DNA from 3 places in the Paenibacillus sp. 7516 genome. Region 3 is predicted to be linked to each of the others. Evidence: riboswitches for the same ligand, from Rfam matches in the RefSeq annotation. Region 3 holds a riboswitch; each other region holds the start of a gene.

Region 1 (9,859 bases), on a different contig from region 3:
CCACATCGAGACCTTGGTCTGCAAAATATCCCTTTTCCTGTGCTGCATATATAAAGGAATGGACTGCGTTCGGATACCAGTCAAGCATGATGGACAATGAATCATGGTCACCAGACGACGATCCGGTTGTTGTTGAATCTGTGCCCTGTATCTGGGGATCGGGATCGGACGATGAGGGCTTGGCACCTGTATTGCCACAACCGCTGACGATCAGCAATAAACAGATGAGGGCAGGAAGCAGGATGTGAATGATTTTCTTTTTTCTCATGGATAAATGAGCCTCGTTTCGTTCATTTTTGTTTGGTTCCAATTGCTGATATGTTCCAAAGAGATCGACAGGAAGGAGCAGCACTTGTTATCTCATTGCGATTGCCTTTTCATCGACGTTCCTCTGCGTGCATGGTCTGCATTCCGCTTCAATCCGAGGGTTCGCTCCAGCCAGGCAATAAGCACGAACAGACCGATGCCCAGCAAGGATAACAGCAGAATGGAGGCAAACATCGCATCCGTATTCATGTTGCTTGACATTCTGCGGCTGAAATAACCAAGACCTTTGCTGCCTCCGAGCCATTCGCCAATGGTTGCGCCGACCACGCAGTACACCACTGACATCTTCAATCCTGAAAAGAAAGAGGGGAGCGCAAGAGGTACCTGAAGCTTGCGGAACAGATCCCACTTGCTTGCTCCCATGGTCATCAGCAGTTCGCGCTGTTCCGGGTCGCCTTGACGGAGACCATCATAGGTGCTGACCACAATCGGGAAGAATGCGATCAGAAACACCACAGCGACTTTGCTCCAGAGTGTGTAGCCAAACCACAGAATGAATACAGGAGACAGGGCAATCAGTGGAATCGTCTGGCTGATTACGATGAAAGGGTACAGCGCCTTTTCAATCGAAGGGCTGAGGTGCATGCCCGCTGCCAGAGCGCTTCCGGCCACGATGGACAAGCCGAAGCCAACTGCTACCTCCATCAATGTGGCAGGTAGATGGGTTCCGAGGAGCAGACGCCGATACTCAACTAGAGAACTTACTATCGATGTAGGTGCAGGGATAATGAAAGATGGAACCCAGCCTAATCGAACGATGCATTCCCAGCTGGCAAGCATCAGGAGGAGAAGCGCAGCGAACAGGCCATAGCGGGCAAACCATCTGCTGACATTAAAGCTTCGCATGTAGTTGTTCCTCCAACCGTTGTCGCATCTGTATAAGATCCGGATCATAGACCATGCCCGAATGTCTCGGACGGGGCAGAGGCACCGTCATGTCCAGCAGCTGCCGACCGCCAGGAGTTAGTAGGATAATCCGGTCACTTAATAAAAGGGCTTCTTCAATATCATGCGTGATGAACAGCACCGTTTTGCCGAGGCCTTCCCACAATTCAAGCAGCCAGCGATGCATCTCCCGCTTGGTCATGGCGTCAAGCGCGCCGAAGGGCTCGTCCAGCAGCATCAGCTGTCCTCCCGTCAGCAAGGTGCGCAGCAGGGCGACCCGCTGCTTCATGCCGCCGGACAGTGCGTCCGGGTAGGCATTCTCATAGCCGGATAAGCCGAATCTGTCGAGTCCGGCCATAATGTCAGTGCGCAGCTTCATCTTGTCCTGCTTCCTCGGAGCAAGCTCCGAGGGAAGCAGGCAGTTCTCCATAACCGTCCGCCAGGATAACAGCAAATCCTTCTGCGGCATGTAGGCAACCCGCCCGAGTCGTTGTCCTGACGGCACCCCAGCAATTTCGATCGTGCCATCTGTCGGTTCAAGCAAACCTGCCAGCAGCTTGAAGAGCGTGCTCTTGCCCGATCCGCTGGAGCCGATCAGCGAGACGAATTCTCCCTTTTTTACACACATCGACACCTTGGAGAGCACGGGGGAATGTCTCTGATCCGGAAAAGTGAAGGTCATGTTGTTAATCTGTACATCGTTGCTCATCTGGTTCCTTGACCCCCTTGGAATAAAAACTGCCTGAACGGAAATGCACGTTGTTTGCGATCTGTATTTAAGTAAACGCGAAAAAGCCCGCCCATTTCCGGAGAAATGAGTGGGCCTGTTAAGTTCAACCGACATTCATGTTCATATGAATATGAAAAAAATCCGTTAACTGAAAGTCCGCTCCACTTCCCTCCGCTGGTATGATCCAGATCAGGTTCAAAGGGTCCGAATACATTCATTCGTCTCAGCCGCAAGGCTCCCCTAGTGCAATCGTTCAAGATATGCAGTTGTGTACACAGCATATATCACATTCACGCGAGATGTAAAGAGGGCGGCTTAAAAGAAGTGTGCGTAAAGAAGTTAGGAAAGTAACCTATTCTAATTGTTTGAATGTAACAGTGAATCAAGCTCACCGATCAGACGGGCAATCTGCTCAGGTGTGCCAATCGTAATCCGAAGCCAGGTAGGCATACCGAATTCGGCACCGCCGCGGACAGAGATGCCTCTGTTCAACAATTCTTTGGTAATCGGGCCGCTATCCTGCAACAGATCCACCATGATGAAATTGGTTTCGGAAGGGATGTAGGGTAATTTCCACTGATCAAAGGATTGCGTTAACGTTTCCCGTCCCTGACGATTGTAGTGCAGGCAATGAGAAACAAATTCATGATCATCCAGGCTGGCCGAAGCAGCGGCTTGGGATGCGGCTGTCAGACTGATGGGCAGCTTGACCCGGTTAATGCCTTCAATGATGCTTTCATTCGCGATGCCATATCCAATTCGCAGGCCGGCCAGTCCATATATTTTGGAGAAGGTCCGCAGAATAATCAGATTATTATACTGCTCCAGCAGCTTAACCGTATCAGGGTAATCCTCACTTTCCGCGAATTCATAATACGCTTCGTCCAGGACAACCACGACATGGGAGGGCACATATTCGAGTAAACCAAGCAGGGCATCTGCCGTGAAAATGGTTCCGGTTGGATTATTCGGATTGCACAGCCAGATGATTCGGGTAGAAGCATTGATCCGCTGCCGGAATTGCTCCAGGTCCAGTGAATGGTTGACCAAAGGCACTTCATGAATAGCCCCGCCTGCAAGCAGCGTAGCGCCCTTATACCAGTTAAAGGAGGGGACCGGAATGAGTGATTCCTCGCCGGGATTAAGATAGGCTTGAGCGGTAAGGGTTAGGAGCTCGAATGATCCACTGCCAAATACCAGTTGGGAGGTACGCACACCCAGACGTTCCGCAAGTTTGTCACGCAGCAGTTGGCTGGAACCGTCGGGGTATTGAGCCAGAAGATCGGAGCTCAGCGATCTGACTGCTTCCGCTGCCAGGGGAGGAGAGCCAAACGGATTCTCGTTCGCTGCAAGTCGATCTACACTTTCCAGTCCCAATTCCCGCCGGATCTGTTCCATGGATTTGGCAGGTGTATAAGCCGGAATTTGATTTAACAGATCTTTAACAGGAGGAGAGGGAACGGTTGAGAGGGATTGCATAGTCATACCTTCTTTCCAATGGAATTAGATCGAGAATGATATCTGTTTCTGGGCTATCTGCTGTGGTGTCTCTTGTGAAGGAGTCAACAAGCGATTTAGAATAAGATTTTCAAAATGAGCAAACCCGCTGTCCCGAACACGTGGACGTTCCAGCGTAATTCGGGTATCCATCGTTATATGACCATCCTCGATTAACAGCACCCTGTCAGCCAGCGCAACCGCCTCACTGACATCATGAGTGACCAGAATGACAGTCAGATCTTCTTCTACCCACAAGCGTTCGATTAATTGCTGCATCTCAATTCGGGTCAATGCATCCAATGCACCCAGCGGTTCATCCAGCAGCAGTAAACGCGGATGACTTGCGAGTGCCCGTGCCAAGGCAACACGTTGTTTTTGTCCGCCAGATAATACCCCCGGCCAGTCACCTTCACGCTCTCCAAGTCCTACATTGCGAAGTGACTGGCGTGCATCGTTCTTGTCGGGGATTCCCAGCCGTACATTGTCCAGCACGGATTTCCAAGGCAGCAGTCGGGCTTCCTGAAACAGAAACCGTGTCTCTGGTGCTGTACTGCCAAGCTTTCTGTTGCCCAGCATAACGCTTCCGGAAGAGGGGGATTCCAGCCCGGCGATCAGACGCAGCAAAGTGCTTTTGCCACAACCACTTCGTCCAACGATGGCTATAAATTCCCCTTGTCTTACATTGACATTGATGTCGGATAGAATTGTCCGCTGATCATACGATTTCTGAACCCTATCTACTTGAAGAAAAGGACTGATCTGACTTGTGCTCATGGATCAATTCACGCTCCTTTGGCTTTACTTGCGGGATAGAGCCGGGTTCCAGCGCAGCCAGCGCCGTTCCAGCCATTTGGCGATGGTATCGGACAGCTTGCCCAGCAGGGCATATAGCAGAATGCTTAAGACGATTACATCCATCTGCATGAATTCCCGCGCATTCATCGCCATGTAACCTATCCCCGCATCCGCCGCAACCGTCTCGGCTACGATAAGGGTCAGCCACATAATGCCAAGTGCATAACGAATACCCACGAGAATGGAAGGCAGTGCACCAGGTAGGATAATGTCTTTATAAAGGGACCAACGGCTGAGGCCATATACTTTGCCCATTTCAATCAGACCGGGATCGACCGATCGTATGCCGTGGAACGTATTCAGATATACCGGAAAGAATACACCCAGGGAAACGAGAAATAATTTTGCTTCTTCACCGATCCCGAACCACACAATAACGAGGGGGATCAAGGACAGATGCGGAATGTTACGGATCATCTGTACCGAGGAGTCGGCGATCTTTTCCGCAAGGGAGGAGATGCCGTTCAGCACTCCCAGCAGAAAACCCAGACCCCCACCAATGAGGAATCCTCCCAAAGCTCGTCTGGCACTAATACTGATATTGTTCAGTAGTTCACCGTTACCAAGCAGACGAATGAAGGCCTCCAGTACTTGAGCGGGACGGGGCAAAATATTGGCTGCAACAATTCCGGATGCAGTCAGCCATTGCCACAGAGCCAGAATGAGTAGTGGTACAACAAAAGGAATGAACTGGTTAAACCATGCCCGGTTAAAGGTTTTAGACCGCACGTTATGCCTACCTCCTTGCTTCCTTCGTTATTGACTACCTGGAGCTGGAAGTTGATCTTGAAGTGCATCACTCCAGAATGTGCTCACATCGACTGCCTGCCCAAAAATTCCCGCTTGCTGAAACGTATCTGCTACGTCCTGTTCGGACTTGATGGCCTCATCAGAAATGGCAACAATACGTGATGGGCGTTGTGCTTCTCCATCCGTGTAGGTTTTAAGGGCTTGTTCCACCGGCTGGTGGGTATTGTCTGCTGTAATTTGAGCCCACGCATCCTTATTGGCACGAGCCCAATCATTGAATTTGTTGATTCGCTCCAAATAATCGGCTAAGGCCTCTTTCTGTTCCGCATTTGCAATAGCCTGATCGGAGGCGGCTACAAGGAAGCTGCCTGACAGGATATCTTTGGCGCTGGCGAGCGTTGTTGCTTCATTCTGATGTGCGGAGATGATGGCATTGCCGTAACTGGCAAGGGCATCCACTTTCCCGCTAATCAGGGCGCTGAGTCCGTCAGCTGTTGAAAGTTCGACCGGACTGATGTCACTCCAGGTTAGTCCGGCTTCCTCCAGCATTTTGAGCAGGAAATAGTGGGCCGTTGTATTTTTTACGAAAGCAACTTTCTTGCCTTTCAGGTCAGCAACTGATTTGATAGAAGAACCTTTGGGAACAACGACCTCCTGATTTAAGGTGCTGCCTTGTTGTACCGCAATAATTTTGAAGTTTCCACCATTGGCAGCCTGAGATGCAAAAATGGGTGGAATTTCACTGGTCACACCAAAGTCCAATTGATTTGCAGCCATCGCTTCGAGGATCAGGTTACCTCCCTGAAATACGTTATAAGTGACTTTATAGGGGGTGTCATCGAGTCCGGCGGCTTTTAGCCCCAATTCGAGATTTCCCCATCCGGTCTGACCAACACGAATAGTAACGTCTTTATTCGAAGCAGCTGATGCTACTGTCGGTGTTGTGCCTGTACCCGCGGCCTGATTGTCAGTTCCGGCAGAGCAGCCGGAAATCAGCAACAACAGAAGCGCGCTCAGAAAGGCAGTTAAGGGAAGAGTGTACTGGCGGTTTGGACGAATCATAGGGAGGAAACCTCCTTGGTGTATGTACTGCTTTCACTGGACTGACTAGATTCTATGAATGTTTGGCCGATGCGGTCTGCCTGAAGGATGGCTTCGGTTACCTGCGCCGTGCTAACTCCGAAGGAGAGATGTGCTGCACTGCCTTCCCGCAGCTGTAGTCCTGCTGCAATGCGCGCAGCAGCTTCCTGAGGCTGTTGTTGTATGCCGAGTTGGGCAAGAGTGATAGGCAGATTCAGCTTATGTAACAGAGTGGTCAGCTTCTGAAGCTCATCCCCTGCTTTGCCTTCAAGGATCCACTGGGTGAAAAGTCCAAAGGCTACCTTTTCTCCATGCAGTGAAGCGTGTGTTTCGGGTAATTTGGTGAGGCTATCATGTAGCCCATGAGCAATTGCGGCATGAAGTGATCCATCGCTAATGCTGCCTACAAGGCCTGCGAGCACAATAATGGCATCGGCAACATCACGGAATTGAGGTGTACTACCGGTTGTATCCGTGGATTCATAGACATCGATGGCGTGCGCTTCGAGAATATCGAGTGCAAGCTTGGCAGTGCTGACACTGTTTCGGAGAGTGAGGCTGGTGGCGTTGCCACTTAGATTAACGGCGAACTCATGCCATTTTACGAGTGTGTCACCGATCCCAGCGGCCAAATACCGCCTTGGTGCACTCGCCAGAATATGAGGATCAGCCAGAACAAGATGAGGCGAACGGCACAGCGGACGATATCCTGCAGATTGGCCCTGTTCATCATAGAGCACGGTTAAGGCGGACCAGGCAGCGCAGGTTGCGGCAATCGTTGGGACCGTTACAATGGGCAATTGGGCTTGCTCGGCCACCGCTTTGGACAGATCGAGCACTTTACCACCACCGACGCCGATAATCAGATCAACATCCAGATCGAAAGCTTGCTGCGTAAAAGTACCAATCTGTCCTGTCGTAACCTCACCGTAAAACAATTGCACATGGAACTTGATCTTATGCTCTTCCAGTGAAGGAAGAAGATAAGGTTTTACTGCTTTTAATGCAGACTCACCGGCGATGATCAGAACATGCTGCCCAAGCTGAGCAATCCGTGGACCACTTTGCTCAAGAATGTTAGCTTCGTGTACATATACTGCAGGTGCCTTAACAGTAATCATCAATACACTCTCCTCATAGCTTATTATTCTTACGTTTTAACTTGGTTTTAAATTGTTTAGATTCTAGCATTGCGTTTCGGCAACCACAATAACCCGGACAATCAATACATCCTATACTTCGATTGAAAGAATCTATAAGTGAACGTAATTAATAGATTCGAGGAGAAAAAGGGAATTAACAGTCTGGTCGATTTACCTCGGCTCCCGAACCCGATATAATGGTGATGGCACATATGGCCGGATTACAAATGAGGGTGGGACTGTTCTCCCTCCTAAGCAGAATGGGGACCCCGAGTTGAAAACGTTCAAGAAAGTATATATTGAAATTACAAGCATATGTAACCTGGCATGCAGCTTCTGTCCGCAGACCAAGCGTGCCAAAGGATTCATTGACCCTGAAGTCTTCAACAATATATTGGATCAGATTAAGCCACATACCAAACACATTTATTTGCATGTCAAAGGGGAACCGTTACTTCACCCCAAAATTGATTTGTTACTGGATTCCGCACACGAGAAGGGATTCAAGGTAAACATAACAACGAACGGAACGCTGCTGCCCAAGACCCAGCATAAACTGCTTGGCAAACCGGCATTACGGCAAATGAACTTCTCGCTGCACAGCTTCGATGGGCACGAGGGATCGACGGACCGTGAGGGATACCTCAGCAACATTCTATCTTTTGCCCGGGAAGCTGTGAAACATAACGTGATCATCTCGTTCCGGCTCTGGAACCTGACGCAGGATAACTTCACAAATGCCCAGATGAATCGGAACCGGGAAACACTGGAGGTACTGGAGCGCGAGTTCAACCTGGATTTCCGCATTGAGGAAAAGGTGGTTCCAGGCAGCGGCGTCAAAATTGCGCCGAATGTCTATCTCAATCAGGACCATGAGTTCCAGTGGCCAAGTCTGGATGCACCAGAGGATGATGGTAAGGGCTTCTGCCATGCACTGCGCAGTCAGGCGGCCGTTCTTGTGGATGGCACGGTTGTTCCGTGCTGCCTTGATGGCGAAGGTGTCATTAATCTTGGTAACGTCCATGAGAAGTCATTCTCGGAGATTGTTGAAGGCGAGCGGGCGAACAATCTGGTTTATGGTTTTTCCAAGCGGGAAGCTGTGGAGGAACTATGCCGGAAATGCGGATATCGTCAGCGGTTCGGAGCCTAGTCAAATAAAAATGTGTTTAGAGCGCGCCATTCGAATGTTTATTTCGGGTGGTGCGCTTTTCTATTTTTATTGCAGAATAGTTTAGATGATAAAAATTGAAATCAATCCAGGATAAAAACTTTTTTGTAAAATCATAGTTTAATAATCTTGTTTTTATGAGTTTGCATGGTATTATTATCCTATTGATCAGGAGGTGATATAGTTCCATAGATTCACATATTATTGTTTTTTACCTACTAGAAGCCTACTGAGGAGTGTGTTTTAGTTTTGAATTCAAAATGGAAAAAGTTTAATCGCAAACTATCATTAATGCTTTCTACGTCGCTGGTTGTCTCCATGTTATCTCTTAATTTATCCGTATCGGCAGAAGTAGCTACTTCTAAGAATTCTTTTACTGATATTGATAAATCGTACGCCAAAACTGAAATAACCAAATTGGTGGAACAAGGAATACTTACAGGTTTTTCTGATGGGACCTTTAAGCCTTCTGATTCCGTAACAAGAGCTCAACTGGCAAAAATCATGGTTGGTGCGCTTCATTTAAATCCGGATACTGCTGAGGCAAGCCAATTCAAGGATGTTAAGGAAGATAAGTGGTATGCCGGGTATGTAGGCGCACTTGTCAAATCTGGTATTGCTCAAGGTACTTCGAAAGATAGCTTTTCACCTAATAAGAACGTAACACGAGAAGAATTAGCTGTATTTTTCGTTAGAGCTTTTGGTTGGACACAGCAAGACGTACCGAACCAGTCATCCAAACCTCAACTTTTTGATTTGGATCAAGTATCGAATTGGGCAAAAGATTCTGTGTCACTGGCCTACCAATCTGGTTTCATCAAAGGATTAGTTCAAAAAGATGGAACAGTAAAATTTAATCCTTCGGGAATTGCAGATCGCCAAGCATTAGCGAGACTTGCATATGAGTTTGTAATGAATAAGTCTACATATGATAGTTACATGACTCCTGCCAAGACAGGGGATGAAACTGAAGATTCTAATGAAGCCAAACCAGAAACGACTAAACCTTCTGAAGGAAGTAGTAAAGGAAGTAGTGGTAGCAGTTCTGGAGATAAAGGGAACGGTAGTAACAATGGTGGAAATAATGGAGGCGGGGAACAAGCTCCTAGTAAAAATCTTACCGCTCCAGGTGAATATACGCTTGGGGATGTAACTGGAAATGTAACTATTAGCTCGCAAGGTGTCACTCTAAAAAACACCAAAATAAATGGTAATTTGAAAATACTTGAGTCTGTAGAAAACGGTGACGTGACTCTTGATAATGTTAATGTTACGGGAACCACTGAGATTTATGGCGGAGGCCCTAACAGTATTCATGCGGTGAACTCCGTTCTAGCAACAGTGATCGTTGACAAAGCAGATGGCAGTATCCGTCTGGTCCTTGAAGGTGGAAGTGATGTTCAGCAGATTGAAATTAGATCT
Region 2 (9,859 bases), on a different contig from region 3:
TGTACTTGATCCTGAATATTACCGGTGATGGATACGGTATCCCCCGTATGATTTTCATGCTTGTCCTGAATTTCAATGATCATCTCATCCTTCTGCTGAAAAGCTGCCGGCGATCTGGTCATCACATACCCGATCAAAATGATGCATAGCAAAAAGCCCCACTTCTTCATCCTTGCTCCTCCTTTGCCTCGTACAATCAAGGATAGAGAAAACTAGTTAAAGAAAAAGCAGGGCATTTTTAAAGTTTTTCTTAAATTTGACGGCAAACCTCATTCCATTGCTGGAAGGCGCACCTCAAATAAGGTCTGTACCACATCACTCTGAGCAGCAATAGTCCCGTCATGCTGTTCCACAATATTTCGGGCAATAAACAGGCCGAGACCTGTCCCACCCTCCTGAGGAGTCCGTGCACGATCTCCGGTGTAATACATATCGAAAATATGCGGCAAATCCTCCGGGTGAATATGCCCTCCATAGTTAATAACCTGAATGACGACCTGACCTGCTTCCCGGTATCCCTTCAGGTCCACATAGATGCCATCCTTGCCATGGCGTGCAGCATTAATTAGCAGGTTCTCAAACACCCTGGCGAGCAATTCTCCGTCTCCGGAGATGGTCAAATCCGACTCGATGGTTAACCGGGTGAGCAGACGATTCTTCTCAAACACAGGATATAATTCTTCATTCATCTGTTTCAGCAGTTCGCTAAGATCCAGCCGCGTTTTCTGTATTGGCAGCATGCCATAATTCATCCGGGTAATTTCAAACAAACTATCAATCAGCTTCTCCAGCCGCTGGGATTTGGTAAAGGCAATCGATGTAAAGTGTCTGACCTGTTCCTCTGTCAGCTGATCATCCTTCATGAGCAGATCCAAATACCCAAGCACAGAAGTCAGAGGTGTTCGCAGGTCGTGTGCCAGATTAACGACGAGCTGGTCCTTGCTGGTTTCGGCAAAATCCCCCCGTTCTACCGCCTCCCTAAGCTTCTCACTCGCCAAATTCACATCCTCCGCGATTGTACCCAGTTCATCCTTCGAAGAGATCTGGACTCGATGCTGGAAGTCTCCATTTGCCAAATGCCTGATCCCTGTGGAAATGTCCTTGAAATAGGTCACATAGGGCTTGGTAAACCAGAAGAAAAACAGAATGGCGAGCGGGATGAATAAAATGAGGAAAAAATAGATATCTCCAATGCTTTTCATAAAATGGCGATATTCGGCAAGCTGATCTTCTGCTCTCACACCTGAATAATAAGCCTGCAAAAGCTTGTAAATCCCATAGGTGATCGCGCCAGAGGCCAGCATGCTCAGACCCAGCAGCATAATCATGGTTGTCCGAAAACTTCTTCGTTTAGTCATTAAATGTATACCCCACGCCCCAGATCGTTTTGATAAACTTGTTCTTGTCCAGATCTTCTCCGAGCTTTTTGCGCAGGGTTCGAATATGGACCATTACAGTATTGCCGCTCTCGTAATAAGCCTCTCCCCATACCTGTTCAAAAATGCTTTCCGCGCTGAACACCTGCTTGGGGTGGCTCGCGAGCAGATACAGAATGTCGAACTCCTTCGGTGTTAGTTCCACTGGTTTGCCGTAGAGTGTTACGCTATGCTGATCCGGCGCGATGACGAGTCCGCCCTTCTCCAGAATGGAACGCTGGACAGGTACAGACTGACTGAATTGCAAGGAACGACGAAGCTGGGAGTTCACCCGGGCTACGAGCTCCATGGGATTGAACGGTTTGGTCATGTAATCATCAGCGCCCATCACGAGACCCGTAATTTTGTCCATATCCGACGTTTTGGCACTCAGGAAAATGATTGGCATGTGGTGCTGTTCCCGAATTTTGCGGGTGACCTCATAACCGTCCATGCCTGGCATCATAATGTCCAGGACTGCCAAATCGATCGCTTGTGTCTGAATGGCGTGCAGGGCCGACTTGCCATCGTATGCCGTGACGATGTGGTATCCTTCTTTTTGCAAATGCAAAGCAACCAGATCAGCGATCTCAACTTCATCGTCCGCAATCAGAATCGTAATTCGCTTCATTGCTTATCCCACTCCTATATGTGATGCTCAACAATATAACATATCTGAATCCAACATATAAATCATTGAGAGGAAACCTTTTTATGAAATTGGACCGTTTATTAGCCATCGTTGTACTACTAATCAATCGCGGCCGTGTACAGGCCAAGGATCTGGCAGACACGTTTGAAGTTTCTATCCGCACCATTTATCGTGACATTGATACCCTGGGCCAGGCAGGCATTCCTGTCGTGACGTACCAGGGCATGAGCGGTGGCATCGGCCTTGCGGAAGGTTATCGTCTGGATCGAAACGTATTGACCGACCGGGATCTGGCCTCTATTGTTACCGCACTGCGCAGTGTCTCCACATCGCATACCAATGTTGCACGGGAACTGTTGATGGAGAAACTAAGCAGCATTGTGCCGGAATCCAAAAACGATGACTTTCAGGCCGAAACCAATCGTTTCATTGTGGATTATTCGATGTGGACCCACCCGGAAGCGCTACAAAACAAACTGCAAATCATTGAACAGGGACTGGATCAGCTGCGTTCAATCACCTTTACCTACTGCAGCGCCGAAGGAGCCCAAACTCACAGAACCGTCGATCCTCATACCCTAGTTCTTAAAAAGCACTCCTGGTACCTCTATGCGTTCTGTCATGAGCGTAATGAGTTTCGCATGTTCAAACTGGTCCGTATGCAGGACGTGACACTTGCTCATGGAAGCTTCGAACGCAAACCCATCAACCTGCAGGACAGGCCCTGGCAGCAGGAATGGGCGACTCCAGGGAACACGGTTGCCATGACGATGAGATTCCACGCCCGTGTCCGTCATATCGCCGAAGAGTGGTTTGGCATAGAGAACGTGATCCCCGACGGCCAGGGATATTATATAAGTCAGGTGGCTTTTCCAGAAGATAACTGGCTGTACGGGTTCATTCTTGGCTTTGGCGGAGATGCAGAGGTATTGGAGCCTCTTCATATACGTGACGAGATTCGCCGGATTGCAGAACAAATCGTGCAAAATTATACTGCTCCTCCGCAAACCTGACAGACTGATGTCCAGTTCCTCTCGTTATACTTCATCTATATTCAAGCTTTACATAACGAGGAGGAATTGTGAATGAACGTCACTATATGCCAGAGCTGCGGAATGCCGCTGACCACCCCTACCCAATTCGGAACGGAAGCAGATGGAAGTGCAACCCGTGAATACTGCATCTATTGCTACAAAGAAGGCATGTTCCAACAGCCCAACATTACAATGGAAGGCATGATTGAGATGTGCACCGCGATCCTCATGGAAGAAGGTATGGGTGAGGAATCAGCGCGGGCAATGCTGCGCAATCAGCTTCCCTTTTTGAAACGATGGAGCCCCTCCAATCCAGAAGGTAACAACAATAAGCACTCCGTTCAACCTGTTCGATATGTTACACTTCCTGGCAAACGCCTGGCTGGCATATCGGCTAGAACGACCAACGCGATCGAGATGAGCGGCCATGGCTGCATTCAGGATCTGTGGAGCCGCTACTTCTCATCAGGGCACATCCCTGCACCGGAAGCACCCCGATACGGCTGCTATACAGATTATACCGATGGTATACACGGGGAATACACCATCCTCGTAGGCCACGAGGTAGCTGCAGATGAAACGCTACCTGCTGGCATGAACTCGGTTGAATTGCCACCAGCAACATACGCCGTATTCACCTCCCGCAAGGGTCCAATGGCAGAAGTTGTAGGTGAAGCATGGGGCGCCGTTTGGGGCTGGAGCAATCAGAATGAGCGAACGTTTACCGGTGATTTCGAGTTATATGATGAACGGAGTATGGATCCTGCCCATGTTCAGGTCGATATCTATATTGCGGTAAATCAAGCTAGGCCAACTACAGAACAGTGACATCTTTCATTTACATGCGTTGATAACGTTACACAAGCCGTCCAGTTCGCTGGATGGCTTTTTTTTGTGCAACTCCCTGTTTCACCTGCAAAACACGTATAAAACTCCCCCCTTCTCGCTCACCACAACCGACTATGGTACCAAGTTAGTTAGCTTCAACGATACCTACTCTCCCAGATAATTTGTCTTATTTTCGACATAATTGACATTCCTAAAACTGGGACTATTCACTTAACAACCGATTCGTTCCTCCCATATCAAACCCTTTATTTCAGGTTCTTTTCTCCTGAATTTCCCTCAAACCGTTTACATCTCCTGAATACGGGGTAAAATCACTACAATCCAATTGGAATTACGTCATAATTTCCCGATTTCGTCTAACAAGTCACATGTACCTATATGCGCACTTGGAACGACTACCTGTTTAAATACATAGCCCATATAAGATGAATTTAATATTTATAGGCTCAACTTATATATCTAACCCAAAAGGAGGAACCAAGATGATCCGCATGCCTATTCAGCAAATGATCCCGTACCACCACCAATATCCGCGCAACACGGCGACCACTGCTCCCAAAAAGGAGAATGAGAACACTCAAGGTCTATCCTTTCACGAGATTCTGCAGCAAAAAATGGCTCAAAAGAACGCATCTCCTTCCATGCGATAAAATGAAACCTGACTGTATTGGAGTCTGATTATAGAACCGTCCTTCTGCCGTTTGGCGGAGAGACGGTTATTGGCGTTGGTTTAAACGCTGTACAGTTCCCGGTCGCATTTCTATAATAGATTAAATATCTGCAGCACTCACGACTCACAAAAAGAAGCATTGGCAAAGGGGATGTCATTATGATCACGATCGGCTGTTATCACGCTCACTACTCCAACATCGCACTCATTGAAGAGGCGCTCGCCTCCTATGAAGTGGAACTTGTGCATTATGTCGATCCCGGTCTGGATCGCCTTAAGCAGGATAAGAACTTCTCAGAGGCTGTCATTCGAGAAAAAGTATCCCAGACATTAAAGTGGATTGCCCAGTGTCATGCAGATGCCATTCTGGTCACCTGCACCCTGTTTGCCGCAGTACTGGCGCACGAAGCACAGCATGTCTCCATCCCCGTTATCGGTATTGATGATCCATTATTGCATAAGCTGCAGCAGGATTCGCAGGAATACATTCTTGCTTTTACCAATGCAGCAACGGTTGAAGGAACGATGGCGCGGATCAATGAAGCACTACAGCAAGGTGAAATCAACGAGCAGGCAAACGTTGCCGCCGCTTCGAGAACGAAGGCCGCATTAATTCCTGGTACATTTGAGCTGATCATGCGCGGCGATAAGGAAGGATATATGGAGATGGTGACTACGGGCCTGCAGCAGCTAGCTGTACAGTCACCAGAGAAAATAATTGTAGCTGCTCAGCTGTCCATGGCTCCCGCGGCTGCCCTAGCTTCAGCAAATACGGGTAGTGAGATTTACAGCCCGCTCGAATCGCTGGCATCTTATTTGGAGCAGCAATTAAATATTGGTAGGCGTTAGTTAGGGTTATTCCGAGGAATGAAAGCTACCTCTGCCTTTCACGCATTAAAAAGGCTCTCGAAGGAGGGCCTGCACTCGTAGGAATACCTGACGCCAACGCTGTGCAGGAGCAGCCATTAGCTAGCTCCAACATAGAAATATCCGGAAGTTTACATTTCTTATCAACGAAGCTAAAGGATTACAACCAAAAAGCCGTTCTTCTCCCAGTAGTGGAGAGAACGGCTTTTAGTTATCTTAGGCTGCTTAAATTGCGCTGTAACGAGCTTAGGATCGAGTCCGGTATTCCTCAGCCTTCTCCTGCATCCCGGCTGCTACAGCCTCATTCTCGGACAAGCCCTTGTCTGCGGCAAAGGCACGAATATCCTGCGTAATGCGCATGCTGCAAAATTTAGGCCCACACATGGAGCAGAAATGGGCCTCCTTGGCCCCTTCAGCCGGAAGGGTCTCATCGTGATAGGATAGCGCACGTTCCGGATCCAGTGACAGGTTGAACTGATCCCGCCAGCGGAATTCGAAGCGGGCCTTCGACAGCGCGTCATCCCGGCGCTGTGCACGCGGATGGCCTTTGGCCAGATCAGCGGCATGTGCCGCAATCTTGTAGGCAATAACGCCTTCCCGAACATCATCCTTGTTCGGCAGGCCCAAGTGTTCCTTTGGTGTCACATAGCAGAGCATCGACGTTCCGAACCAGCCGATCATCGCCGCTCCAATGGCTGAGGTAATATGGTCATAGCCTGGTGCAATATCGGTTGTCAGCGGACCGAGTGTATAGAATGGTGCCTCCTTGCAGATCTCCATCTGAAGGTCGACATTCTCCTTGATCTTATGCATCGGCACATGTCCTGGCCCCTCAATCATCACCTGCACATCATGCTTCCATGCAATCTGTGTCAGTTCACCGAGCGTAGCTAGTTCAGCCATCTGGGCTTCGTCATTGGCATCATAGATGCTGCCCGGGCGGAGTCCATCTCCGAGAGAGAAGGCTACATCATACCTTTTCATGATTTCACAGATTTCCTCAAAATGCGTGTACAAAAAGTTCTCCTGATGATGTGCAAGGCACCATGCCGCCATAATGGAACCACCTCTTGAAACAATGCCGGTCATCCGTTTGGCCGTCATCGGTATGTAACGCAGCAGCACGCCTGCATGGATCGTAAAGTAATCCACACCCTGCTCTGCCTGCTCAATGAGCGTATCCCGGTACAACTCCCAGGTAAGTGCCTCGGCTTCGCCATTCACCTTCTCCAGCGCCTGATACAGCGGCACCGTCCCAATCGGTACCGGGGAATTACGGATGATCCACTCCCGGGTGGTATGGATATCCTTGCCTGTGGAAAGATCCATTACCGTATCGGACCCCCATCGTACCGCCCAAGTCATTTTCTCCACTTCTTCTTCAATCGAAGAGGATACGGCAGAGTTGCCAATATTCGCGTTGATCTTCACGTGGAAATGACGTCCGATCAGCATCGGTTCGCTCTCCGGATGATTGATATTCGATGGCAGAATGGCCCTGCCGCTCGCCAGCTCTTGCCGGACGAATTCCGGCTCCACGCCCTCACGGATAGCAGCAAACTCCATCTCAGGCGTAATGATGCCCTGCCTCGCATAATGCATCTGAGTGACACAGCGTCCGGATTGTGCACGCAGCGGTTTGCCGCGGAGGCCTGGATATTCTTCAGCTCCGGTTCTCTTCCCTCCTGGCTTAAGCCCGTTATCCTCCGGTTTGACGGTACGTCCCTGGTACGCCTCTACATCGTTACGTTCTGTGATCCAGCGTGCACGCAAAGCGGGCAGACCTGCCCGGATATCGGCGTGAAATCCGGGATCCGTCATAGGGCCGCTCGTATCGTACACGCGAAGTGGCTCGTTATGCTCCACCCCTTGGGGTGTATTCGTGTCATGAAGGGCAATTTCACGCTCGGGTACTGCAATGTCCGGACGCGAGCCCTGAATGTAAACTTTGCGGCTGCCGGGAAACGGTTGGACCCGTCCCGCCACCACTGCTCCCTTTTCCAATCCCTGTCCTGAATGTTCCTGTACCGTTGTTCTGTTGTTTGTATTCATCGCTACCTCTTCCTCCTCGTTGGTCGTCCCATGGATGGGCCAGTTTGATTGCTCGTGCACCCGTTCCATATCATCCACGCATAGGCAAGAAAAGAGCGGCCAACTTCCGAAGAAAGAACATTACAGCGGCATAGCTCAGACCGAATCTGGCCTTGGCATAAGTGGGTTATACCCAACTCCAGCTCCCCCGCAAAAGAAGATACCCCCCCTCTGCTGCGGATGATCGCTTGACACTGTATATAAAAAAGCCGGTTCCCGAGGGAACCGGCTTATGTCCATCACCCATAACAAGCAAGCCTGATGCCAAGCTCCTACAAGTGGAGACATGCCAAAGGCTAGATTATGCAGGTGTTCGTGGTTATATCGCCGATTACTTCCCTACGCTGGTATGATCCAGATCAGGTGCAAAGGGTCCGGAATCTCTTGCGATCCCGTCTCAGTCCGGACAATTCGGACTCCCCTAGTAACGTTACAAGTTGCGGTATGTGTACCGCAGTTCCATATTCAATTCATTCCAGCCCCGTCGGGCTGTCCATTACAGACTAGCGCAAGCTCATCAGAAAAACAACCCTTTATATTCCATTGCATGCCGGATCAGGACAACATGAGGCCCATCTGCGCGGCCGCTTCCTTCAGTACAGGTGCATATTCGTGCAAAGTTTCCTGGGACAGGCGGCTAACAGGACCGGATACGGAGAGCGCTGCAGCAATATTCCCCTTCCGATCCATAATGGGCACCGATACTGCAGCCGCTCCAGGCTCACGTTCTTCGTAGCTGGTCGCATATCCATTCTCCCGGATATCTCCCATCTGTGCCAGGTAAACTTCGGGATCGATAAATACGGGCCATTCCGGGCCATTCATCAGTTCCTCCCGGTCTTCTTCCGTCGCAAATGCCATGAGTACCTTGCTGGATGCCCCTACGGAAAGGGGAAGACGTACGCCAACCGGAGCCACCCGCCGAATGGCCTGATCACTCTGAACAGCCTGAATACGGATACGTTCACTGCCGTCCCGCAGGTACAGACTGACCGTTTCTCCCAATCGATCTCTGAGCCGCTCCATTGCAGGAAGCAGCAAAATGGCAGGGTCATCACTGCGGGACATATGAGCAGACAGCTCCCAGATCCGAATGCCCAGCCTGTATTTCTCAGTGGCCGCATCGCGAATGACGAAACCCTTCTCCTCCAGCGTCGCCATCAGACGATGAACCGTACTTTTGTGCAAACCAATCTGGCTCGCAATTTCCGTGAGTCCCAGATCGCTCCGTGTGGTAAAACATAATAATATATCCAGCGCCCGTTCCACAGCCCGGACGGTTAATTTGCGGTCTTCCATGGCATAATGCCCTCCTCATGTTTCATCACATGAAACTTGGTTACATAAATTATATGAGAAACGATCTCATCTGTAAACCAAAATGAGCCAAATCATGATGATAAGAAGTGTAAATATTTTCTTTTTATAAGACTAAATCCCCTGCAATTTGCACCATCAGGAAATGTTACCCATATATCTTTTGAACTATATAACAATTGCGTAACAAATGCCTCCAATCAATTGACTTTGACTATATGGAAACATACGATAAAGATATAAAAGCAAGACTTTGCTGCACATGCCAGCAAGGACACCAAGACATACGATCTAATCTGAACTCGTTGTTATCTTCAATTGATCTTAATAAGGAGGGGCAATCATGTTTCCGACATCCCAGAGCGAAGCCCCGCTGCAAACGAAAGTGTCCGATCTGCCTTCTTCGTTATCACCGAGGCTGATCCGGTTCAAACATATTATCGTAGCGTTGCTGCTCTCCGTTGTATTTTTTCTGCTCTTTTGTTTCATTGCCTTACACGGCTATATTGCCTGGGTATTATCCAACCCGACCGTAGCTCCCGTGTTCTCCAATCCAATGCAGGCCAAGAACATGAAGTATGAGGATATCACGTTCCCGGCAGCAGACGGCAGCCGTACGATGCAGGGCTGGTATATCCCCGCAGACACGGAAGTCAACAAGACCATCATCTTCAGTCATGGATATGGGGCCAATCGGGAGGAAACCTGGGTTCCCATGTATGACCTGGCTCACTATGCCCACCAGCTCGGGTTCAATGTAGTGATGTTTGACTATGGTTTCGCCTCACAGGTGAACAAGGCAGTCGCTACAGGAGGCAAAGCCGAGTCCCAGCAATTGCTTGGTGCGATTCAGTTCGCCAAGCAGCGCGGTGCTCAGGAGCTTGTCGTCTGGGGATTCTCGATGGGCGCAGGCACAGCATTACAGACGGGGCTGCTAACCGAGAACGTGGATGCCATGATTCTC
Region 3 (9,859 bases):
GAATGATGTCCTATCTTCAGCATGTTTTAACCGCCTCCCACAAAATGTACGATCTCAATTCGGTCTCCGTCTCTTAATACAGTCGATGCGTGTTGCTCCCTCATCAAAATCTGACGATTTAACTCAACCACCACAGTTTTCACCTGCAAATTAAAGGATTGCAGCAACTGATCCACATGATTCAAATCGTCATCAATGTTCATGCTCTGCCCGTTTACGATGATGTTCACTGCATAATCTCCTTTCTGCTCAAACGCTCCGGACTCAATTCATCAATGCCAAGTTCCTCCGAAGAATGGCCAGCAATCAAATCAGCCATCAGACTGCCGGTTATTGCGCTCAGTAAGATGCCGTTTCTGTAATGTCCAAATGCGGCATATAGCCCAGGTATGCTTTTACAAGCTCCCAGATAAGGCAAACCGTCAGGAGTCGCTGGTCGAACCCCTGCCCAAGCACGGATAAACTGGGCTTGCTGAATTCCAGGGACCCAGCCTGCTGCGGATGTAAGCAGCTTTTGAATACCTCCAACAGTAACATCCCGATCTGAGCGCCCCGGTAAACTGGTAGCTCCGATCCAGACTTCGCCGTTTGCTTTGGGGACAATGTATACATTATCTGCATAAACCGTCTTGTCAGGTCTGTAATCTGCATCATGTTTCGCATATTGAATTGCTGCAATTTCACCTTTCACCGGAAGAGTGGGCAGATTAAGACCCACCTGTTTCAACATCTCTCCACCTTGTAATCCAGCTGCGACAACAACATGCTTACACGTTAATCTTCCAATCGACGTTTCCACACCCTGGATTCCACTCGAATCCGCAGTTAGACTTACATTCTGTACTCCTTCGAATACTTTGACTCCCATTGTCTGAGCTGCCCTCGCATAGGCACGTGTCAAATTGACAGGAAGAAGCTCGCTTTCTGAAGCCCTATATAGAGCTCCGAAAGTTTCCTTGCTTATCCATGGAGCTTCACGTTGAAGATTGGAATGATCCCACCATATTTTCTCTGTAAGCAAATCTGTACTTCTTCTGGTATCACTATACTTTATCATCTCGTCTTCATTCCGAAATGGTGTAATAAATCCATTCTGCTGCAGGCCAATTTCGATGCCGCTTAGTCGTTGAAGCTGTTCTTTTTGCTGATGCAGTCGTTTTCTACTTTCATATGCTAGCTTTGACATCACAGTAGTATGAAACGACTCGCTGTCTGCAGCTAACATGCCCGCTGCGGCAGAAGATGTCTCACTTGCAATACGCGCACGCTCGATCAAAATCACTTCCTTACCTCGTGAAGCTAGCTCATACGCGATGGCACAACCTATAACGCCGCCTCCCACAACAATCGTTTCCGCATGAAGCTTGCCACGAATTTCTCCACGTATTTGGGTCGTAAAAGCTGCTCCATTTCGGTAAAGGCTGCCACTTCGTCTTCGGCCTCTTGCTTCTCCGCTCATTCATTCACCTCCGTGATTTATTCTTAATTTCTATCGTTCAACAGTCCGCCTCAAGGCTGCTGCTGAGCGTTCGGGATTATCACTGGCCCATATAGAAGATATTACTGCGGCACCACTTGCTCCAGCTGCACGTACAGCTGCTATGTTTGCCGGTCCAATACCGCCAATGGCAATTACGGGGATGGAAACAGATGAGCATATTTCAGACAGTGCAACTAGCCCTCTCGGCTTGATCCCAGGTTTGCTGCTGGAGGAAAATACATGACCATAAAAGAGGTAATCTGCTCCGCGTTCTTCAGCTTCTCTAGCTTCGTGAAGACAATGAACAGAAATGCCGAGACGAAGTCGATAGCTTTTGTTCAGGCTGCTGCCTTGAATATTCGCCATATTGGACTGACCCCAATGAACCCCCTGAAATAATACATGTTTTTCCAAATCATCCAGATCACTAAGACCATTGATCACGATCCTATCAGATGGAATTCCTGCATACAGCAAACTATACGCCCATTGAATTTTTTGTTCGGTCGTTAGATGCTTCTCCCGAATGTGGATATAGTCAAGCCAGGGCCATGCATCCGCTGCCATCTTCACAAAACGTTGTTCATCCCCTATGCCCGGCGAAACAGCATGCAGTTCAAACGATAATGAATTCATAAGTTTCCTAGAGATATCCGTTTGGTTTCACCTTCCCTGCCGTCAATATGTAAGCACAAAAAAGCCACTCCCGTAGGGAGTGGCCGCGATAACATGTCAGTTAGTTAAATGAGCTTTACATGCCAGTTGTCAGGTATACAAGCTATTAAACCATAGCCTTGATATATACGAGATACCTTCATGTTCCACTTGTGAGCATCTACATTCGCTATAATATCGAATATTAATTGGCCCATATCATTAACTAAAACGCGCCACTTCCCTACGCTGGTATAATCCAGATCAGGTGCAAAGGGTCCGGAATCGCATTATTCCATCTCAGCCGCAACGAGCGGCCCCCCTAGTGATCGTATGAAGTTGTAGCCTATGTTACCATAGACACCTTTTTTTGTCACCGTTGATTTTTTAATCTAATGTTGATGAAGGTTTTGATTGTAGAGCACTTCATTGCTCCGCAACAACTAGTTTTTTTCAGACCAGGCTTCGACGTCCCATGTTTTGGTGACCCAATCCTGATAAAATTCAGGTTCATGGGAAACGAGCAATACTGTACCTTTAAACTCTTGCAGGGCTCGTTTTAGTTCCGCTTTTGCTGTAACATCCAGGTGGTTTGTCGGTTCATCAAACAGGATCCAATTGCTTTCACGCATCAGAAGCTTGCACAAGCGAACTTTCGCTTGTTCTCCTCCGCTAAGCGCACTCAGCGGACGAGTGATGTGCTCGTTTTTCAAACCGCAGCGTGCCAGATGTCCTCGTACTTCGTTCTGTGTCAGATGGGAGAATTCGTTCCACACATCTTCAATCGGCGTAATATTGCCAGCACGGACTTCCTGTTCAAAATAAGCCGTCTCCAGATAATCCCCCAGGAACGTTTTACCGCTAATCGGAGGTATTTTCCCCAAGATGGTTTTAAGCAGCGTCGACTTACCTACACCATTACATCCAACAATGGCTATCTTCTCACCACGTTCGATTGTCATTGTCATTTTAGGCAGCAAAGGGTAGGAATAACCAATCTCAAAATCAATTCCCTCGAATACTGTTTTGCTGCTGGCACGGGCATCTTTGAATTTAAATGTCGGTTTTGCCGCTTCATCTGGGCGATCGATTCGTTCAATCTTGCCCAGCTGCTTCTCGCGGCTTTTGGCACGTCCGGAAGTGGAGGCTCTTGCCTTGTTACGCTGAATGAAATCTTCCTGTTTCTTAATATATTCCTGCTGTTTCTCATAGGCATCGATATGTTGAGCTTTTTGCATATCGGCCATTTCGAGAAACTTATTGTAGTTGGCAGCATAACGCGTCAATTTAGCAAATTCCAGATGGTAAATGACGTTAACGACTTCATTCATGAACTCCGTATCATGCGAAATCAGGATGAATGCATAAGGATAATCTTTTAAATATCGTGTTAACCATTCGATGTGTTCTACGTCCAGGTAGTTGGTTGGCTCGTCCAGCAAAAGAGCCGTCGGTTTCTCGAGCAGCAACTTGGCGAGCAATACTTTGGTTCGTTGTCCCCCGCTTAGAGCAGCAACGTCACGATCAAGCCCAATAGCGGATAATCCGAGGCCATTCGCCATTTCTTCCACTTTTACATCAATCAAATAAAAATCGCCCTGCTCAAGCTGCTCCTGGATTTCACCCATTTCTTCCAGCAATTTTTCAAGCTGGTCTGGATCTGCATCAGCCATCTGGTCAGTAATGGCCATCATTTCCTTTTCCAGCTCAAGCAGGGGAAGGAAGGCATCTTTTAAAACGTCACGGATTGTTTTGCCAGGAGTCAGCTTGGTATGCTGGTCCAAATATCCGTACCGGACCTTTGGTGTCCACTCTACTTTCCCGCTGTCTTTCAGCAATTTTCCGGTCAAAATGTTCATTAAAGTGGACTTTCCTACACCATTAGCTCCAACCAGGCCTACACGCTCTCCTGCAAGTAAACGAAAAGATACATTTTTAAATAACGTGCGGTCACCAAAATTGTGACTGACGTTTTCCACTGACAATAAACTCATGAGATGAGGTTGCTCCTATCTATTTAACATTACTTTTTATTCGGTATAGTTGATACCGGTCAAGTTCTGAACTGAAACCCTATTTTAGCACAGGACCTGCCTTTTCTGAAAGCAATGTAGTAGGCGAAGCAGTCTTACTTAGTGAACAACCTTGTTAATGTAACAATTCCCCTCAAAATACCCCGCCGCCGCGGCCTGCTTCGCATCGGTAAAAACTTCTTCAGCTCGGAAGTTATTCTTACAAGTTGCTGGATAATAATACTTTATGCTGGTAGAAGGTTCTATCCCTCCAATGACTGCTGTTCTTTTAACCAGCCTTCCTCCACCGATGGCATAGGTGTTTACCTTCTGGCTCCCTACAGGCAAGCCCTGAATAAAGGCCATGATCCCCGTATCATTAATCGTATTGTACCAATCCTCCTGAGAAATAAGAGGCAGCGTAAACGTATAGGATATCCCGTTTCTTCTTGCAAACTCATTATGCCGATTAATGACTTCGGCGAGATTCTCCTGTACGCTCATGACAATGCGAGTTTGTCTGACCTGCTCAAACGAATCTGAATTTTGCAGCAAGGGAATTCCACTAGTTGAAGCGAGTTCTCTTTGAAAACCTTCAATCCATTTCCCCTGAACGGCATCATAAGCATATACATAACCGTCGAGTGTAAAATTAATGCTGCTTCCGTCTGAATCTGAATATGTATAGGGCATTTTAGGACTCCATACCTGGCGGTACGAATCATCAGTCTCACCAGTCATCTCCCCTTCCTTAGCTAAGATATAATAACCATCGTAATCTAGTACGACTATGGCTGGTATATAATCAAACAATGCATGTATCGCATTAGGATCATCATGTATGCCCATATTCAAGGCCATCGTCTGAGTGAATGTCTGAAGCGCCAGTTCCTTATCTGCCTTTACGAATTTGGTGGAATCATAGCCTGCCTCACTGTTTTGCTTCTCATTCTGGTGCATTACATTTCCCGCGTCCAATACAGCTGTTTGGAGGGCCGATCTATACCTTTGATTTAGAAGATGAGCTTCATCCGCATTAAGGGTATGCCGAGAAATCATCCAAAAAAAGGGTAGAAATATTAGAACAAACACAATGGACAAATCAGTAATCTTCATTCAGAACCATGCCTCCATAAGTCGTAAACACTGCTGCCGCAGGAGCCGTACCATTCAGCCACTCGCGAATCAGCATGGCTGGTGTCCGATTGGTATTTTTAAGTGTAATCGTGAAGAAGTCACCCATGGTCAGTGTGTATCTACGAGGCGGATCATCGGCTGCATACTTGTCCGAGACAGGAAACATTTTTTCTAAGATTTGTGCTGAGTAATAGGCATCCTGTACCGTCTCATACGATCCTGTAAATGTACCTTGATCCATCGGATCGATGTAGTGAGGAACATATTTTTTGTGCAGATGCTCCATGGTAATCTCGTAAACATTGCCTGTTCGCGCCAGCTGTTCTTCAAATTCGGCATACATCCCAGGAGAAATGTAACCTTTCGTTCTGACCGAATCCACAAAACGGGTAACCGTCTGATAAGTGGTCATTCGCGCTATATCATCTTGTCGATCTGCCGTTTCTGCAGCCGGATATACATATAGCAGAAGTACTGCCAGCATAACTGCTAGCAGCTTGGATACAGCATTTATCAATTGATACTGGCCTCCTTCCAAAATGCAATTCGAAGCAATTCCCCGCTATCATTTCTTATAAACTCCGGTTTATAGGAAGCAGACACGTGAACAGGTATGGTCGCACTTCGGTAGATAAGTGGGTCTATCGTATACGTTTTCCCGTCAACCTGCACTTCGACTGCTGTACCCGTCATTTGTCTAACCGTATGTAACACCTCAGCTCCGCTGTAACGAAGGGGTTTGCTTATTCTTAATGTCGTATTTATTCGTCCTTCCATGTCTTCATTCGTGTGTACGCTTGAACTCAAAGCACTGTCCAATACGCTAACGCTTTGTTGTCCATACAGACAGGCTGTTACAAACAGGACAATGGCGGTGCAAAACAACATGAGCTGCTGTGTATTCCGGGACAATGAAAACCAACTCCTGTCAGGATTGCTGGAAGATTAGTCCTCTCACCACATTTGATTTGTCTTTAACGATTACGGCCTTGAACTTTCCACTTGGATTAACGTATTGATTGTCCTTTTCGCTCATGGTCTGATTAATACTGCCCACTTTGTTATCTGGAGCAACAACTGAACCGTAGTCCGCATTATTAATATCCTGAGAAATGTTCAACTCATTGCCATACCACTGACCACCCTTGTTTTTCCCTGTAATGACCTGAATACCAAATTGATCCTTGTCCGCATACTTACGCAGTGCGTTAGTAACTTGGGAGCCACTGATCGTTGTCCCGTCATACACCGTAAATGCTGCCTGAGACAATTCCGTCTGGATATCCGCAAAATTGTTCTGCGCCGTTTTGGTCGCCTCCTGAGCCGAAATAAACAGCAGCACCACAATCGTAATAAGGGCAATCGTCAAAAAGATCCCTGCTGCTACCTTTAAAGCACTTGAAGCATTGTTCATGTTAAATCCTCCTAGGTTTTGATAAATAAATGTATATCAGACTGAACGGGTTTAATCTGAACCGCTACAGTTTCTGAATTTGTTCATAATAAATGTTCATTTGCAGGAAGCTCATACCCACAAGCGGGATCACCAGATAGAGGAAAATAAGGGCATACATAGGTGCAAAGCCAATCATTCTGCCCCATGAGGCTTTTACATCTATCATTCTGGTATACTCCTGCTTCCGCTGATCAAAATAAAAAGCCATCATGCTGTCCAGATCATCAAACGCTTCACGAATCGATATTTTACCGAGTGCAAGCTGCAGTTTGTCTACCAAACGCTGAAACTCAGGCAATCCTGCATCCTCTTTCAGCTGCTCAAGTGCATTTTCTGGTCCATGTTCAAAGTGCAGCAGACATTTTTGAAGTGGTCGTTTGAAAATGACGGCAAAGCGATTAAGCCATTCCAAAATCTCTTCGACGGACATCCGGTCCATCTCACGCAAAATGGAGATCACCGTCTGATATTGGTAAATTTCATGCTTCATGTCCATGCTTCGCATTTTACGCTGGAACATCATGAGCCATATGGGCATGTAATATCCAGCCGCGCCGATAAAAATGGCAATCAGCAGCTCCCACCAGTGCAAATACTGCTTGTTGTATATTTCGAGCTTTCGAATAATGCGCAGACTCGTTTCAGTTTGTGTATCAGAGTCTAGTGGCATGGAGGAAACCTGTTGTAACATGTTAAACACGTCATCATAACTAGTTCCACGTTTCATGCCTAACTGCTCCATTACCTCTCGGTCCAAAGCTGTTTTTTCGGCAGCCTGATTCAGTTCCGCTTCGGCCATCGCTCCAAACATGCGGTCATCTCTCACCGGATCGTATAAAACATGATTTCGTTCAATATGATGAAGCAGTAATATACAACCGATAGCCAGTGCAAAGGAGCACACAAATAACATCAGTCTGCGGATCGCCAGCCACTCGTATTTTATTTCAGCGCTGCTCTCCCTCATCAACCTTACAGTCTGGGTATAATTTGTACTTCCTGGTTTGGCAGCAAACAACATTGCCAATTTGCGAATGAATTTTTGGTTATACAAAAAACGGTCCATGATGGAAGGTTTGTGTCCTGATCGGAATCGCGTTTCATCGTAATGCTGAAGTCTCTGCAACAGCAAGTAGGCCAAAATAATGATGATATAGATGGATATTTTGGTTATAAAACCAAGCTTGCTGCGGTAAAACTCATCCATGGTCGGGAAACTGCCTCTTGCCCAGCGTTCAATGGGAGCCGTAAATAATACCGGAGCCAGCGCAATCATATTCAATCCTTTTAAAAGGTAATCCAACTTGTCACGCCGCAAAATTTCCAAATGAATTTCCTGAGTCAGGTTTCCCAAACCTTTCAGGTATATTGAACCTTGAGCCCTATCCTTGTCCCCAAACTCCATCACCATATAGGAGATGCCAGCAAAAGCCTTCAGAAAGCGATTGGGGGCTATCTCGTAATACCTCTCCAACGCTTCATTGGGATCTGGTGAAGTCAGTGCCTCATAGATTAGCAATACCTGATCAGCTGCTTCGCCCACACCAGCTTCTCCAGCTTCATAGAGTGCTTCTTCGATCATTCCATGCTGGTGGTATCGATGTCGCACGTCCGCAAACAGATCCAACATTTGGACCAGCAGCCGTTTCTCTGTGCGATTCAGCCACAAGTCCACAACAAGACTATGGATTACGACAGCGCAAAGTACAGACAAAATGACGAAAGCAATCCCTGGTTGCATGAAGAACAGCACGATACTAATACTTCCGTACCCTCCCGCAACAATCAGAACAACAGTCATGGTCATGCGTCGTAAAGAGGCTTCATCTCCAACATGTCTGAATGAGATCCGTTTCTGAATAAAATAGATGTAAGATGCCAAAATCGGCACTCTCATACCCCAGCGATAGGACTGCAGCAGAAATGACCTCACCCGGACCGTTCGATTGGCAACAGGAGTTGTTGCTCCAGGAACTCTACCGCTTAAGCCCTTCCCCCTCTTTTGACAGAATTGGAGAGTCAGGAGCGTAATCACGAGCCCGGAGATACATATACCCAGCAAAAGGATAAGCCACGATTTAGTTGTCATGCATATCACCCCAGTGCCGCTCAATAAACCGTTCAAACTGTGATGCATCGTGCAATGTCATTTGGTCCCGCATATCCATGATGCAGCTTGGTGACAGGGGAGCAGTTACCACATATTCGCCATCCTTGTATTCAATGACATTACGAAAAGCAAACCCTGCCCGTTCTTCCACACTGTCCACCTGATCAGCACGAGGCAAGCACTCTGTAATTCGCTCTATGTATCTGCGTCCTTCGGGATCCTTTTTCATGTGAACATCAAAATTGATGACACTCACGACCTGTTCCTCAGCAATGTGCTCATGTTGAAACATGCCTGTTTTGAGCAAAGAGTTGCGGAGCGAGAATACCAGATCCCGGAATGTCTTGGCATGGTGGGTAAACAGAGTGAACAAACTCGCCACCTGTGACATTTGAATCATCCAGGCAGCAACCTCATCACTCGCAACCTCTCCCAGTATGTTGACGGTACCATCTGTTTTTTTCTGCAAATCCAGTCCTTGTTGACCTGAAATATGTTCCGTCTCCCGAAAGCTCAAAATATTACGACGACTGTAGATTCGACGCAGCTGCAGCTCGAATGCCATTTCTTGTACACGCAGGGTGTAAGAAGCATAAATATGCTTGACCATCGCCATTAGCAGCGTCGTTTTACCAGAGCCCTGAGCACCAGTCACAGCTGTAATACGGCTTCCTTTCATGAGGTACTGCAGCAATGTGATTGGCAGTTCGGCATTGCTGCCGGTTATTAATTGCTCAAGCGACGCATTGGGAATATCGAATTTCCGGACAAAAAACGCCCATGATTCTGCAAAAGGAGGCCGTACCACAACTACACGTGAGCCATCCTTCATTTCGTTAACCTTATATCCATTCGCTTCAGATAACTGACCAGGATAATTATATTTATAAATATTCTGACAAACCCTCTTCAGCTCGCGTGTACTGCCAAACGATAAAAATGAAAGATGGATCGACTTCCCTTTGTAAAAAATCCAGACACTTTCCATACCACTTAGCGGAACTTCAATG

What was found. Region 3 has a riboswitch for thiamine pyrophosphate ahead of CHI14_RS00535 (thiamine phosphate synthase). Riboswitches for the same ligand answer to the same signal wherever they lie in the genome.
Region 1: it holds a riboswitch for thiamine pyrophosphate, as region 3 does, so the genes downstream of both, CHI14_RS11665 (ABC transporter ATP-binding protein) here and CHI14_RS00535 (thiamine phosphate synthase) in region 3, are expected to answer to the same signal.
Region 2: it holds a riboswitch for thiamine pyrophosphate, as region 3 does, so the genes downstream of both, thiC (phosphomethylpyrimidine synthase ThiC) here and CHI14_RS00535 (thiamine phosphate synthase) in region 3, are expected to answer to the same signal.

The regions. Positions count from the first base shown of each region.
Region 1 is NZ_NPBI01000012.1:85,275-95,133, forward strand. It holds gene CHI14_RS11655 (ABC transporter substrate-binding protein) at 1-268, opposite strand, end outside; gene CHI14_RS11660 (ABC transporter permease) at 361-1,173, opposite strand; gene CHI14_RS11665 (ABC transporter ATP-binding protein) at 1,160-1,921, opposite strand; TPP riboswitch at 2,092-2,194, opposite strand; gene hisC (histidinol-phosphate transaminase) at 2,300-3,427, opposite strand; gene CHI14_RS11675 (ATP-binding cassette domain-containing protein) at 3,446-4,216, opposite strand; gene CHI14_RS11680 (ABC transporter permease subunit) at 4,241-5,026, opposite strand; gene CHI14_RS11685 (ABC transporter substrate-binding protein) at 5,054-6,109, opposite strand; gene CHI14_RS11690 (iron-containing alcohol dehydrogenase family protein) at 6,106-7,248, opposite strand; gene CHI14_RS11695 (radical SAM/SPASM domain-containing protein) at 7,544-8,419, shown strand; gene CHI14_RS11700 (S-layer homology domain-containing protein) at 8,687-9,859, shown strand, end outside.
Region 2 is NZ_NPBI01000041.1:58,505-68,363, forward strand. It holds gene CHI14_RS27485 (M15 family metallopeptidase) at 1-170, opposite strand, end outside; gene CHI14_RS27490 (HAMP domain-containing sensor histidine kinase) at 270-1,358, opposite strand; gene CHI14_RS27495 (response regulator transcription factor) at 1,351-2,046, opposite strand; gene CHI14_RS27500 (helix-turn-helix transcriptional regulator) at 2,130-3,080, shown strand; gene CHI14_RS27505 (zinc ribbon domain-containing protein) at 3,153-3,929, shown strand; gene CHI14_RS30240 (hypothetical protein) at 4,433-4,600, shown strand; gene CHI14_RS27510 (hypothetical protein) at 4,780-5,469, shown strand; gene thiC (phosphomethylpyrimidine synthase ThiC) at 5,734-7,608, opposite strand; TPP riboswitch at 7,898-8,011, opposite strand; gene CHI14_RS27520 (IclR family transcriptional regulator) at 8,134-8,877, opposite strand; gene CHI14_RS27525 (alpha/beta hydrolase) at 9,239-9,859, shown strand, end outside.
Region 3 is NZ_NPBI01000002.1:89,669-99,527, reverse strand. It holds gene CHI14_RS00550 (thiazole synthase) at 1-23, opposite strand, end outside; gene thiS (sulfur carrier protein ThiS) at 27-230, opposite strand; gene thiO (glycine oxidase ThiO) at 227-1,459, opposite strand; gene CHI14_RS00535 (thiamine phosphate synthase) at 1,490-2,116, opposite strand; TPP riboswitch at 2,359-2,468, opposite strand; gene CHI14_RS00530 (ABC-F family ATP-binding cassette domain-containing protein) at 2,578-4,128, opposite strand; gene CHI14_RS00525 (hypothetical protein) at 4,267-5,262, opposite strand; gene CHI14_RS00520 (hypothetical protein) at 5,249-5,800, opposite strand; gene CHI14_RS00515 (hypothetical protein) at 5,797-6,195, opposite strand; gene CHI14_RS00510 (ABC transporter permease) at 6,212-6,697, opposite strand; gene CHI14_RS00505 (hypothetical protein) at 6,762-8,828, opposite strand; gene CHI14_RS00500 (ATPase, T2SS/T4P/T4SS family) at 8,818-9,859, opposite strand, start outside.